One region of the Streptomyces sp. NPDC026500 genome, then DNA from elsewhere that is predicted to be linked to it. Evidence: riboswitches for the same ligand, from Rfam matches in the RefSeq annotation. Region 1 holds a riboswitch; the other holds the start of a gene.

Region 1 (5,357 bases):
CGCCCTCTGCCTGCTCGCGCCCTTCGTGGCGATGCTGTGGGTCGGCTCCTACACGAAGACCGACCCGGCGTTCATCGGCATCCCGTTCTTCTACTGGTACCAGATCCTGTGGGTGCCCCTCTCCACGGCGCTGACAGTGATCGCGTACCAGCTGTGGCGGCGTGACGTGCGGGCCCGCGCGTCCGCCTCCGCGAAGGGAGGTGCCGGAGCATGAAGAACGGTGTGAACGGCGTCGCCCTCGGCGTCTTCGTCTTCTTCTTCCTGGCCGTCACGGTCATGGGCTTCCTCGCCGCGCGCTGGCGCAGAGCCGCCGACGAGCACAGCCTCGACGAATGGGGCCTGGGCGGACGGTCCTTCGGTACCTGGGTGACCTGGTTCCTGCTCGGCGGCGACCTCTACACGGCGTACACCTTCGTCGCCGTACCCGCGGCGGTCTACGCGGCGGGCGCGGCCGGCTTCTTCGCCGTCCCGTACACGATCCTGGTCTACCCGCTGATCTTCACGTTCCTGCCCCGTCTGTGGTCGGTCTCCCACCGGCACGGCTATGTGACGACCTCGGACTTCGTGCGCGGCCGCTTCGGCTCCAAGAGCCTGTCCCTCGCCGTGGCCGTCACCGGCATCCTGGCCACCATGCCGTACATCGCGCTCCAACTGGTCGGCATCCAGGCCGTCCTCGACGTGATGGGCGTGGGCGGCGGCGACAGCACCAACTGGTTCGTCAAGGACCTGCCGCTCCTCATCGCCTTCGGCGTGCTGGCCGCGTACACCTACTCCTCGGGTCTGCGAGCCCCCGCCCTGATCGCGTTCGTGAAGGACACCCTGATCTACATCGTGATCGCGGTGGCCATCATCTACATCCCGATCAAGCTGGGCGGCTTCGACGAGATCTTCAAGGCGGCGAGCGCCAAGTACACGGCCGCGGGCGCCGGCGGGCTCGTCCCCGCCGAGGCGGGCCAGTGGACGTACGCCACCCTCGCGCTCGGCTCGGCGCTGGCGCTGTTCATGTATCCGCACTCGGTCACCGCGACGCTGTCCGGCCGCAGCCGGGAGGTGATCCGCCGCAACACCACGATCCTGCCGCTGTACTCGCTGATGCTGGGCCTGCTCGCCCTGCTCGGGTTCATGGCGATCGCGGCCGGCGTGAAGGTCGCCAACGGCCAGCTCGCCATTCCCCAGCTCTTCGAGAACATGTTCCCCGACTGGTTCGCGGGCGTGGCCTTCGCCGCCATCGGCATCGGCGCGCTCGTCCCGGCGGCCATCATGTCCATCGCGGCCGCGAACCTCTTCACCCGCAACATCTACAAGGACTTCATCAACCCGGCCGCGACCCCTCGGCAGGAGACCAGGGTCTCCAAGCTGGTCTCGCTCCTGGTGAAGGTGGGCGCGCTGGTCTTCGTCCTGACCATGGACAAGACCGTGGCGATCAACTTCCAGTTGCTGGGCGGCATCTGGATCCTGCAGACCTTCCCGTCGCTGGTCGGCGGACTCTTCACGCGCTGGTTCCACCGCTGGGCGCTGCTGGGCGGCTGGGCGGTCGGCATGCTCTACGGCACGATCGCCGCCTACGGAGTGGCCTCGCCGACCCAGAAGCACTTCGGCGGCAGCTCGAAGGAGATTCCCGGCATCGGGGAGATCGGCTACATCGGGCTGACGGCGTTCGTCCTGAACGTGGCCGTGGCCGTCGTCCTCACCTTCGCCCTCAGGGCGTTCAAGGCCCCGGACGGCATCGACGAGACCTCGCCCGAGGACTACACGGCCGACGCGGGAGACCCGGGGGTCGAGACGGAGCTTCCGCCGGCCACGGCGGACGCGAGCCACTAGCGACAGCTCACGACACAGCTCTCCACGACGGGCCGCCGGACGAAAACCGGCGGCCTGTCGCCGTGCCGGTCGGGCACACTCGCCGGCATGGACATCGTCATCAGACGGGCGCGGCCCGAGGAGTACCCCACCATCGGTGAGATCGCGGCGCGCGCCTATCTCGGAGACGGGCTGCTCGACTTCGGGGAGAGCGACGCGTACCTGGAGAGACTGCGGGACGTCGCGGGGCGGGCGGACGTCGCCGATGTGCTGGTCGCCGTCGAGGGGGACCGGGTGCTCGGCAGTGTGACCTTCGTGGCGGACGGGAGCCCCATGGCGGACTTCGCCCGCGCCGGGGAGGCCGAGCTCCGGATGCTCGCGGTCGCGCGCGAGGCACGGCGCCGGGGCGCCGGGGAGGCTCTCGTGCGCGCCTGCGTCGAGCGGGCACGGGCCGCGGAGGGCTGCGCGCGCGTCGTGCTGTCCACCCAGGGCACCATGCACAGCGCCCACCGCCTGTACGAGCGCGTGGGCTTCACCCGCACCCCCGACCGCGACTGGAACCCGCTTCCGGAGCTCGACGACATCCGGCTGCTCACCTACGAGTTGACGATCCAGCACACTCCGTAGCGCTCCCCGACACCGTCCGGACACAAGATGTGGGGGCACTCCAGAAGCCCGGCACAAGATGTATGCTCATGGTCGCTGTCGCCGCAGGGGAATCCGGTGCGAATCCGGAACTGTCCCGCAACGGTGTACCTGTGCGTGTTCGCTTTCCGCGTGCCCGCACTCGCGTCAGTCCGAGGACCTGCCGACAGCGCGCCCCGGCCGTCCGGCCCGGGTGCCGACGACGTCCGGGCCTCGCGGAATGGGCCGGTGGACGCGGTGCGTGCTGCCCAGAAGCACTCCCGTGTGCCCCTTCCTCCCCGCCGGGCCCCGTGCCGAGCGAGGGAGATTCCCACGTGACCATCGCGCCAGCCGATCCGGCTTCAGTGACCGTGCAGCAGGCCCGGGTGGAGACCGACGGTCCCGGAGCCGCGCTGCTGCGGACCCTGACCGATCTCACCGCCGACCTCACCGCCGCCGACCCCGGCCGGGTCGCCGCGGCGGCGCTGCGCGGCAGGTCCGCCCGCGCCGACGAGGCCGAGCTGCGCGAACTGGCCACCGAGGCGGCCGCAGGTCTCATCTCCGAGGATCCCGCCTACTCCCGGCTGGCCGCCCGCCTGCTCACGATCAGCATCGCCGCGGAGGCCGCCTCCCAGGGCGTCACGACCTTCTCCGAGTCGGTCGCCGTCGGCCACCGCGAGGGTCTGATCGCCGACCGCACGGCCGCGTTCGTCCGGCTGCACACGGCCCGCCTCGACGCGCTCATCGACTCCGAAGGCGACGACCGCTTCGGCTACTTCGGGCTGCGCACGCTGCACAGCCGCTATCTGCTCCGGCACCCGATCACCCGCAGGGTCGTCGAGACGCCGCAGCACTTCATGCTCCGGGTGGCGTCCGGCCTCGCCGAGGACGACACCGTCCGCTCCGTGGACGAAGTCGCCGCGCTCTACCGGCTCATGAGCCGCCTCGACTACCTCCCCTCCTCCCCCACGCTCTTCAACTCCGGTACGCGGCACCCGCAGATGTCGTCCTGCTACCTCCTCGACTCCCCGCTGGACGAGCTGGACTCCATCTACGACCGCTACCACCAGGTGGCACGCCTGTCGAAGCACGCGGGCGGCATCGGCCTGTCCTACTCCCGCATCCGGTCGCGCGGTTCACTGATCCGCGGCACCAACGGGCACTCCAACGGCATCGTCCCGTTCCTCAAGACCCTCGACGCCTCGGTCGCCGCGGTGAACCAGGGCGGCCGGCGCAAGGGCGCGGCCGCGGTCTACCTGGAGACCTGGCATTCGGACATCGAGGAGTTCCTGGAGCTGCGCGACAACACCGGTGAGGACGCCCGGCGTACGCACAACCTGAACCTCGCGCACTGGATCCCGGACGAGTTCATGCGCCGGGTGAACGAGGACGGCGTCTGGTCGCTCTTCTCGCCCTCCGACGTGCCGGAGCTGGTCGACCTGTGGGGCGACGCGTTCGACGCCGCGTACCGCAAGGCCGAGGAGGCGGGTCTCGCCAAGAAGACGATCCCGGCCCGCGACCTGTACGGCCGCATGATGCGCACCCTCGCGCAGACCGGCAACGGCTGGATGACCTTCAAGGACGCCGCCAACCGCACCGCCAACCAGACGGCGGAGCCCGGCCACACCGTCCACTCCTCGAACCTGTGCACCGAGATCCTGGAGGTCACGGACGACGGGGAGACGGCGGTCTGCAACCTGGGCTCGGTCAACCTGGGCGCGTTCGTGGTCGGTCAGGACATCGACTGGGAGCGGCTCGACGAGACCGTGCGCACCGCGGTGACCTTCCTCGACCGCGTCGTGGACATCAACTTCTACCCGACCGAGCAGGCGGGCCGCTCCAACGCCAAGTGGCGTCCGGTGGGCCTCGGCGCGATGGGCCTCCAGGACGTCTTCTTCAAGCTGCGGCTGCCGTTCGACTCGCCCGAGGCCCGCGCCCTGTCCACCCGGATCGCCGAGCGCATCATGCTCGCCTCCTACGAGGCCTCCGCGGACCTCGCCGAGCGCAACGGCCCGCTCCCGGCCTGGGAGAAGACCCGTACCGCCCGTGGCGTGCTGCACCCGGACCACTTCGACGTCGAGCTGAACTGGCCGGAGCGCTGGGCCGCCCTGCGGCAGCGGATCGCCGAGGTCGGCATGCGCAACTCGCTGCTCCTCGCCATCGCCCCGACCGCCACCATCGCGTCCATCGCGGGCGTCTACGAGTGCATCGAGCCGCAGGTGTCGAACCTGTTCAAGCGCGAGACGCTCTCAGGCGAGTTCCTCCAGGTCAACTCCTACCTGGTGGCCGAGCTGAAGAAGCTCGGCGTGTGGGACGCGCAGACCCGTGAGGCGCTGCGCGAGTCCAGCGGCTCGGTGCAGGGCTTCACCTGGGTCCCGCAGGACGTCCGCGACCTGTACCGCACGGCGTGGGAGATCCCACAGCGCGGTCTGATCGACATGGCCGCCGCCCGGACCCCGTTCCTGGACCAGGCCCAGTCCCTGAATCTGTTCCTGGAGACGCCGACCATCGGCAAGCTCTCCTCGATGTACTCCTACGCCTGGACGTCGGGCCTGAAGACGACGTACTACCTGCGCTCCCGCCCGGCGACGCGCATCGCCCGCGCGGCGCAGGCCCAGGCGCAGCCCGAGAAGCCCATCCCCGTGCAGCAGGTGGCCGACCCCGACGCCGTCGCCTGCTCCCTGGAGAACCCCGAGTCCTGCGAGGCCTGCCAGTAATGAGCGACACCACCACCGAGAAGGCCGCGTCCGAGAAGAACCTCCTCGCCCCGGGCTTCGAACTGACCCTGCGTCCCATGCGCTACCCGGACTTCTACGAGCGCTACCGGGACGCCATCAAGAACACCTGGACCGTCGAGGAGGTCGACCTCCACTCGGACGTCGCCGACCTCGCGAAGCTGACGCCGGGTGAGCAGCACATGATCGGCCGGCTGG
Region 2 (5,357 bases), on a different contig from region 1:
ATCACCAATCGTTCCGTCGTCGTGCCCGCGTCGCCTCGACCGCCGTCGCGGCGGCGCTCACCCTGGGGGGCACCACCCTGACCGCGCTCCCGGCCGAGGCCGCGGGCAACACCAAGGGGCACGACGTCTCCTCTCACCAGAAGAACGTGGACTGGCGGAGCGCGAAAGCGAAGGGCGCGCGGTTCGTCTACGTGAAGGCGACCGAGTCCACCACCTACCGCAACCCCTACTTCGCCCGGCAGTACGACGGCGCACGCGACGCCGGCATCCTCCACGGCGCCTATCACTTCGCGGTGCCGGACAAGTCCTCCGGCGCCGCGCAGGCCGCGTACTTCGTACACAACGGCGGGGCGTGGCACGCGGACGGCTGGACGCTGCCGCCCGCGCTGGACATCGAGTACAACCCGTACGGCAAGCGCAAGTGCTACGGCCTGAGCAAGGCCGGGATGGCGAACTGGATCAAGGCCTTCAGCGACGAGATCCACCGGGAGACCGGCCGCCGGCCTGTGATTTACACCACAACGCGTTGGTGGAACACCTGCACCGGTTCCAGCCGGGCATTTGCCGCGGATCACACGCTGTGGCTGGCCCGCTACGGTTCGGCGGACACCGGAGCACTGCCCGCCGGATGGTCCGCGTGGACCTTCTGGCAGTACGACAACAGCGGCAGCCTGCCGGGTGACCAGAATCTCTTCAACGGATCCGTGACCCGACTCAAGCGACTCGCCCTGGGTTAGCAACCCAAGCGGAGCCCGAGATTCCGCATCCGTTCGAACTCATGGCGTCGCCCCTCGATGCAAGCGGAGGGGCGATTCGCCATTTGAGACACCACGATGCCCGACTCAGTTCACCTTCCGTTCATCCAGGTTGCCTACGGTCCACCTGCCACTGACGTCCAACAGAAGCCTGGGTAAATGGAACACATCACGCTCCTCCTCGGAATCGTGATCGTCACCGCTCTCGTGTTCGATTTCACGAACGGTTTCCACGACACCGCCAACGCGATGGCCACCACCATCTCGACTGGCGCTCTCAAGCCCAAGGTCGCGGTGGCCATGTCCGCCGCCCTCAACCTTGTCGGCGCCTTCCTCTCGGTGGAGGTCGCCAACACGATCTCCAAGGGCCTCGTCGATGAATCCGGCATCAAGCCAGAGGTGATCTTCGCCGCGCTCGTCGGCGCGATCCTCTGGAACCTGGTGACGTGGCTCGTCGGACTTCCGTCCAGCTCCTCGCACGCCCTCATGGGCGGCCTGGTCGGCGCCACCATCGCCTCCGCCGGTACCGGCGCGGTGCACGGGGACGTCCTGGTCGGCAAGGTGCTTCTGCCCGCCGTCGCTGCCCCGATCGTCGCCGGCCTGGCCGCGATGTTCGCCACGCGGCTGTCGTACAAGCTCAGTGGTGACGCCGACACCAAGGCCACCAAGAAGGGGTACCGCGCCGGCCAGATAGCCTCCGCGGGCCTGGTCTCGCTGGCCCACGGCACCAACGACGCGCAGAAGACGATGGGCATCATCACCCTGGCCCTGGTCGCCGGTGGCGCCGTCGCTCCCGACTCGGACCCGCCGGTCTGGGTCATCCTCTCCGCCGGTCTCGCCATCGCGCTCGGCACCTACCTGGGCGGCTGGCGCATCATCCGCACGATGGGCAAGGGCCTGACCGACCTCCAGCCGCAGCAGGGCTTCGCCGCCCAGACCAGCGCGGCCACGGTCATCCTGGCCTCTTCGCACATCGGCTTCTCGCTCTCCACCACGCACTCGGTCTCCGGCTCCGTGATGGGCGCGGGCCTCGGCCGCAAGGGCGGTGTGGTCCGCTGGTCCACCGCCAAGCGGATGGCCGTCGCCTGGGTCCTCACGCTGCCCGCCGCCGCCCTGGTCGGCGCGCTCGCCGAGTGGGTGACCGGTTTCGGTGCCTGGGGCACCGCCCTCGTCGCCGTCTTCCTGGTCGCTTCCAGCTTCGCGATCTGGCGCCGCTCGCGCCGCGAGGTCATCGACCACACCAACGTGAACGACGCCGAAGAGCCCGCCGGTGTGGTGACCACGGCCATCGCCGCCGTCACCCCGCCCCCGGCCGGCACCGTGGCCGAGAACCTCACGGCCACCATCCCGGCTCCCGCCGAACCCACGGCGAACCCGTCGGCGCCGTCCCCCGTGGCCTGAGAACCGAAGGAAGCAACAGCATGAACATCGACTGGTCAGCCCTCGGATCCGTCTTCGGGGTCAGCCTCGGAGTGACCGTGGCCCTCGTCGCCCTCTTCACCCTCGGCGTCGCCGGCCTCTCCAAGAAGGAGTCGGCCCAGGGCGGTTCCGCGGTCGCGGCGGCCACCGGCGCCTATGTCTGCTTCGCGGCCTGCGCCGCGGCGGTGGCCTACGGCATCTCCCTGATCATCACCAAGTAACCCGGCACAAGCGGCCCGGAACAGGGTCGCGCCGAGCAGTACCGCGCGTGGGGTGCGGGACGGATCACCGTCCCGCACCCCACGCGTATGTGGGCCTGAGCACACTGTCCCTCCGCAGGTCAACAGCCAGTTGACGGCCGTTCTCACCCCGTGGTGGACTGCCGGAGCCAAGTACGGCGGCATGAGAGGAAGCCGGTGCGAATCCGGCGCGGTCCCGCCACTGTCATCGGGGAAGAAACTCCCCGGGAGCCAGGAACTCTCACCGCCGGTCTCGTCGAACCAGGGCGTGGACACCCTGAGTGAGGACATATCGCCATGCGCGGCTGCCCGTTGCCCGTTCTGCTGAGTACGAGGGTTCCACTCCACCGCATCGCGGGCTGACCCCGTGCGTGCCGATCGCGTCTTCGCGTACGGCGCCGCCGCCGGCCTCCTCGGCGACCTGCTGCTCGGCGATCCCCGCCGGGGGCATCCGGTCGCCGCGTTCGGGCGGGCCGCCGCGGCCGTGGAGCGGACCCTGTGGCGTGACCACCGCGGGTGGGGCGCCCTGCACACCGCCGTCTGCGTGGGCGGTGCCACCGGACTCGCCGCGCTCGCCGGTCGTTCCGTACGCACCTCACGCACCGCTTCCGTCGCCCTGACCGCCGCCGCCACCTGGGCCGTCGTCGGAGGAACCTCCCTCGGCCGTGAGGCGCGGGCGGTCGGCGGCGCGCTCGCGGCCGGTGACATCGACACGGCCCGGGAGCGGCTGCCGCATCTGTGCGGGCGCGATCCGCAGGCGCTGGACGCCGACGGCGTCGCGCGGGCCGTCGTCGAGTCCGTCGCCGAGAACACCTCCGACGCCGTCGTGGGCGCTCTGGTCTGGGGCGCCGTCGCCGGGGTGCCCGGACTCGTCGCCTTCCGCGCCGTGAACACGCTCGACGCCATGGTCGGGCACAAGTCCCCCCGCTACCGGCGCTACGGCTGGGCCTCCGCCCGGCTCGACGACGTCGCCGGCTGGCCGGGAGCCCGGCTGACCGCCGTCCTCGCGGCCGCGGCCGGGTCCGACCCGCGCGGCGCCGTGCGCGCCTGGCGCGCGGACGCCCGCAAGCATCCGAGCCCCAACGCCGGGCCCGTGGAAGCCTCGTTCGCGGGCGCGCTGGGCGTACGGCTCGGCGGCACCCTCTCGTACGGGGGACGGGTCGAGCACCGGCCCGTGCTCAATGACGCGGGGCGCGCCGTCCACATCCACGACATCGAACGGGCCGTACGGCTCTCCCGGCGCGTCGGCTGGCTCGCGCTCGGCGTGAGCGCCGCCGGACGGGTGCTGCTCACGGTTCTGACCACCAGGAAGGAGCGCACCGCATGAGTGGCGGGCTGCTGATCGCCGGGACCACCTCCGACGCGGGCAAGAGCGTCGTGACCGCCGGGATCTGCCGGTGGCTGGTGCGCCAGGGCGTCAAGGTCGCACCCTTCAAGGCGCAGAACATGTCCCTCAACTCCTTCGTGACGCGCGAGGGCGCCGAGATCGGACGGGCCCAGGCCATGCAGGCCCAGGCCGCCCGCGTGGAGCCGACCGCGCTGATGAATCCCGTGCTGCTCAAGCCGGGCAGCGACCGCACCAGTCAGGTCGTCCTGATGGGCAGGCCGGTGGGCGAGATGAGCGCGCGCGGGTTCTTCGGGACGTCCGGGCCCGCGGCGGAGCCGTTGTCGGGCGCCGGGGCCCCCGGCGAACGGCTGCGTGGAGGGCGCCAGGAAGCACTCCTCGGGACCGTGCTCGACTGTCTCGCCCAGTTGCGGGGCACGTATGACGCGGTGATCTGTGAGGGGGCCGGCAGCCCGGCCGAGATCAATCTGCGGCGCACCGACATCGTGAACATGGGGGTGGCGCGCAACGCGGGGCTTCCCATGCTCGTCGTCGGCGACATCGACCGGGGCGGTGTGTTCGCCTCGTTCTTCGGGACGGTCGCCCTGTTGTCGGCCGAGGACCAGGCGCTCGTCGCCGGGTTCCTCGTCAACAAGTTCCGGGGTGACGTCAGCCTGCTGGAGCCCGGGCTCGACATGCTGCACGGCCTCACCGGGCGGCGCTCCTACGGCGTCCTGCCCTTCCAGCACGGTCTGGGCATCGACGAGGAGGACGGACTGCGTGTCTCGCTGCGCGGGGCGGTCCGGGAGTCGGCGGTCTCCTCCCCCGTGGGCGCGGACATCCTGCGGGTCGCCGTGTGCGCGGTCCCGCTGATGTCCAACTTCACCGACGTGGACGCGCTGGCCGCCGAACCGGGCGTCGTCGTGCGATTCGTGGACCGGGCCGAGGAACTGGCCGACGCGGACCTGGTCGTCGTGCCCGGGACCCGGGGCACGGTGAAGGCGCTGGCGTGGCTGCGCGAGCGCGGCCTCGCGGACGCGATCGCACGCCGGGCGGCGGAAGGACGGCCCGTCCTCGGCATCTGCGGCGGCTACCAGCTCCTCGGCGAGCACATCGAGGACGAGGTCGAGTCGCGCGCCGGTCATGTCGACGGGCTCGGACTCCTGCCCGTCCGCGTGCGGTTCGCGAGGGAGAAGACGCTGACACGGCCGGTCGGCGAGGCCCTCGGCGAGCACGTCGAGGGCTACGAGATCCACCACGGCGTCGCCGAGGTCACCGGCGGCGAGGCGTTCATCTCCGATGCCCACGGACACAGCCTGGACGGGTGCCGGGCCGGCGCCGTCTGGGGCACGCACTGGCACGGCTCGCTGGAGTCGGACGGTTTCCGGCGGGCCTTTCTGCGCGAGGTGGCCGCCGCCGCGGGCCGCCGCTTCGTACCGGCGGCCGACACGTCGTTCGCGGCGCTGCGCGAGGAGCAGCTGGACCGGCTCGGCGACCTGATCGAGGAACACGCGGACACGGACGCGCTGTGGCGGCTCATCGAGTCCGGCGCGCCGCAAGGACTGCCCTTCATTCCACCGGGAGCACCCGCATGAGCACAGTGTTGTTGTTGTCGACCGC

Evidence for each region. Region 1 has a riboswitch for cobalamin ahead of ACZ4N5_RS04850 (ribonucleoside-diphosphate reductase subunit alpha). Riboswitches for the same ligand answer to the same signal wherever they lie in the genome.
Region 2: linked by a shared signal. The riboswitch ahead of ACZ4N5_RS34615 (cobalamin biosynthesis protein) and the one ahead of ACZ4N5_RS04850 (ribonucleoside-diphosphate reductase subunit alpha) in region 1 are both predicted to bind cobalamin.

Annotation. Positions count from the first base shown of each region.
Region 1 covers NZ_JBVHQB010000002.1:397,228-402,584, reverse strand. The annotation lists gene ACZ4N5_RS04865 (DUF3311 domain-containing protein) at 1-214, shown strand, start outside; gene mctP (monocarboxylate uptake permease MctP) at 211-1,821, shown strand; gene ACZ4N5_RS04855 (GNAT family N-acetyltransferase) at 1,909-2,427, shown strand; cobalamin riboswitch at 2,480-2,627, shown strand; gene ACZ4N5_RS04850 (ribonucleoside-diphosphate reductase subunit alpha) at 2,760-5,141, shown strand; gene ACZ4N5_RS04845 (ribonucleotide-diphosphate reductase subunit beta) at 5,141-5,357, shown strand, end outside.
Region 2 covers NZ_JBVHQB010000025.1:56,396-61,752, reverse strand. The annotation lists gene ACZ4N5_RS34630 (lysozyme) at 1-737, shown strand, start outside; gene ACZ4N5_RS34625 (inorganic phosphate transporter) at 915-2,156, shown strand; gene ACZ4N5_RS34620 (hypothetical protein) at 2,177-2,395, shown strand; cobalamin riboswitch at 2,533-2,673, shown strand; gene ACZ4N5_RS34615 (cobalamin biosynthesis protein) at 2,781-3,740, shown strand; gene ACZ4N5_RS34610 (cobyric acid synthase) at 3,737-5,332, shown strand; gene cobN (cobaltochelatase subunit CobN) at 5,329-5,357, shown strand, end outside.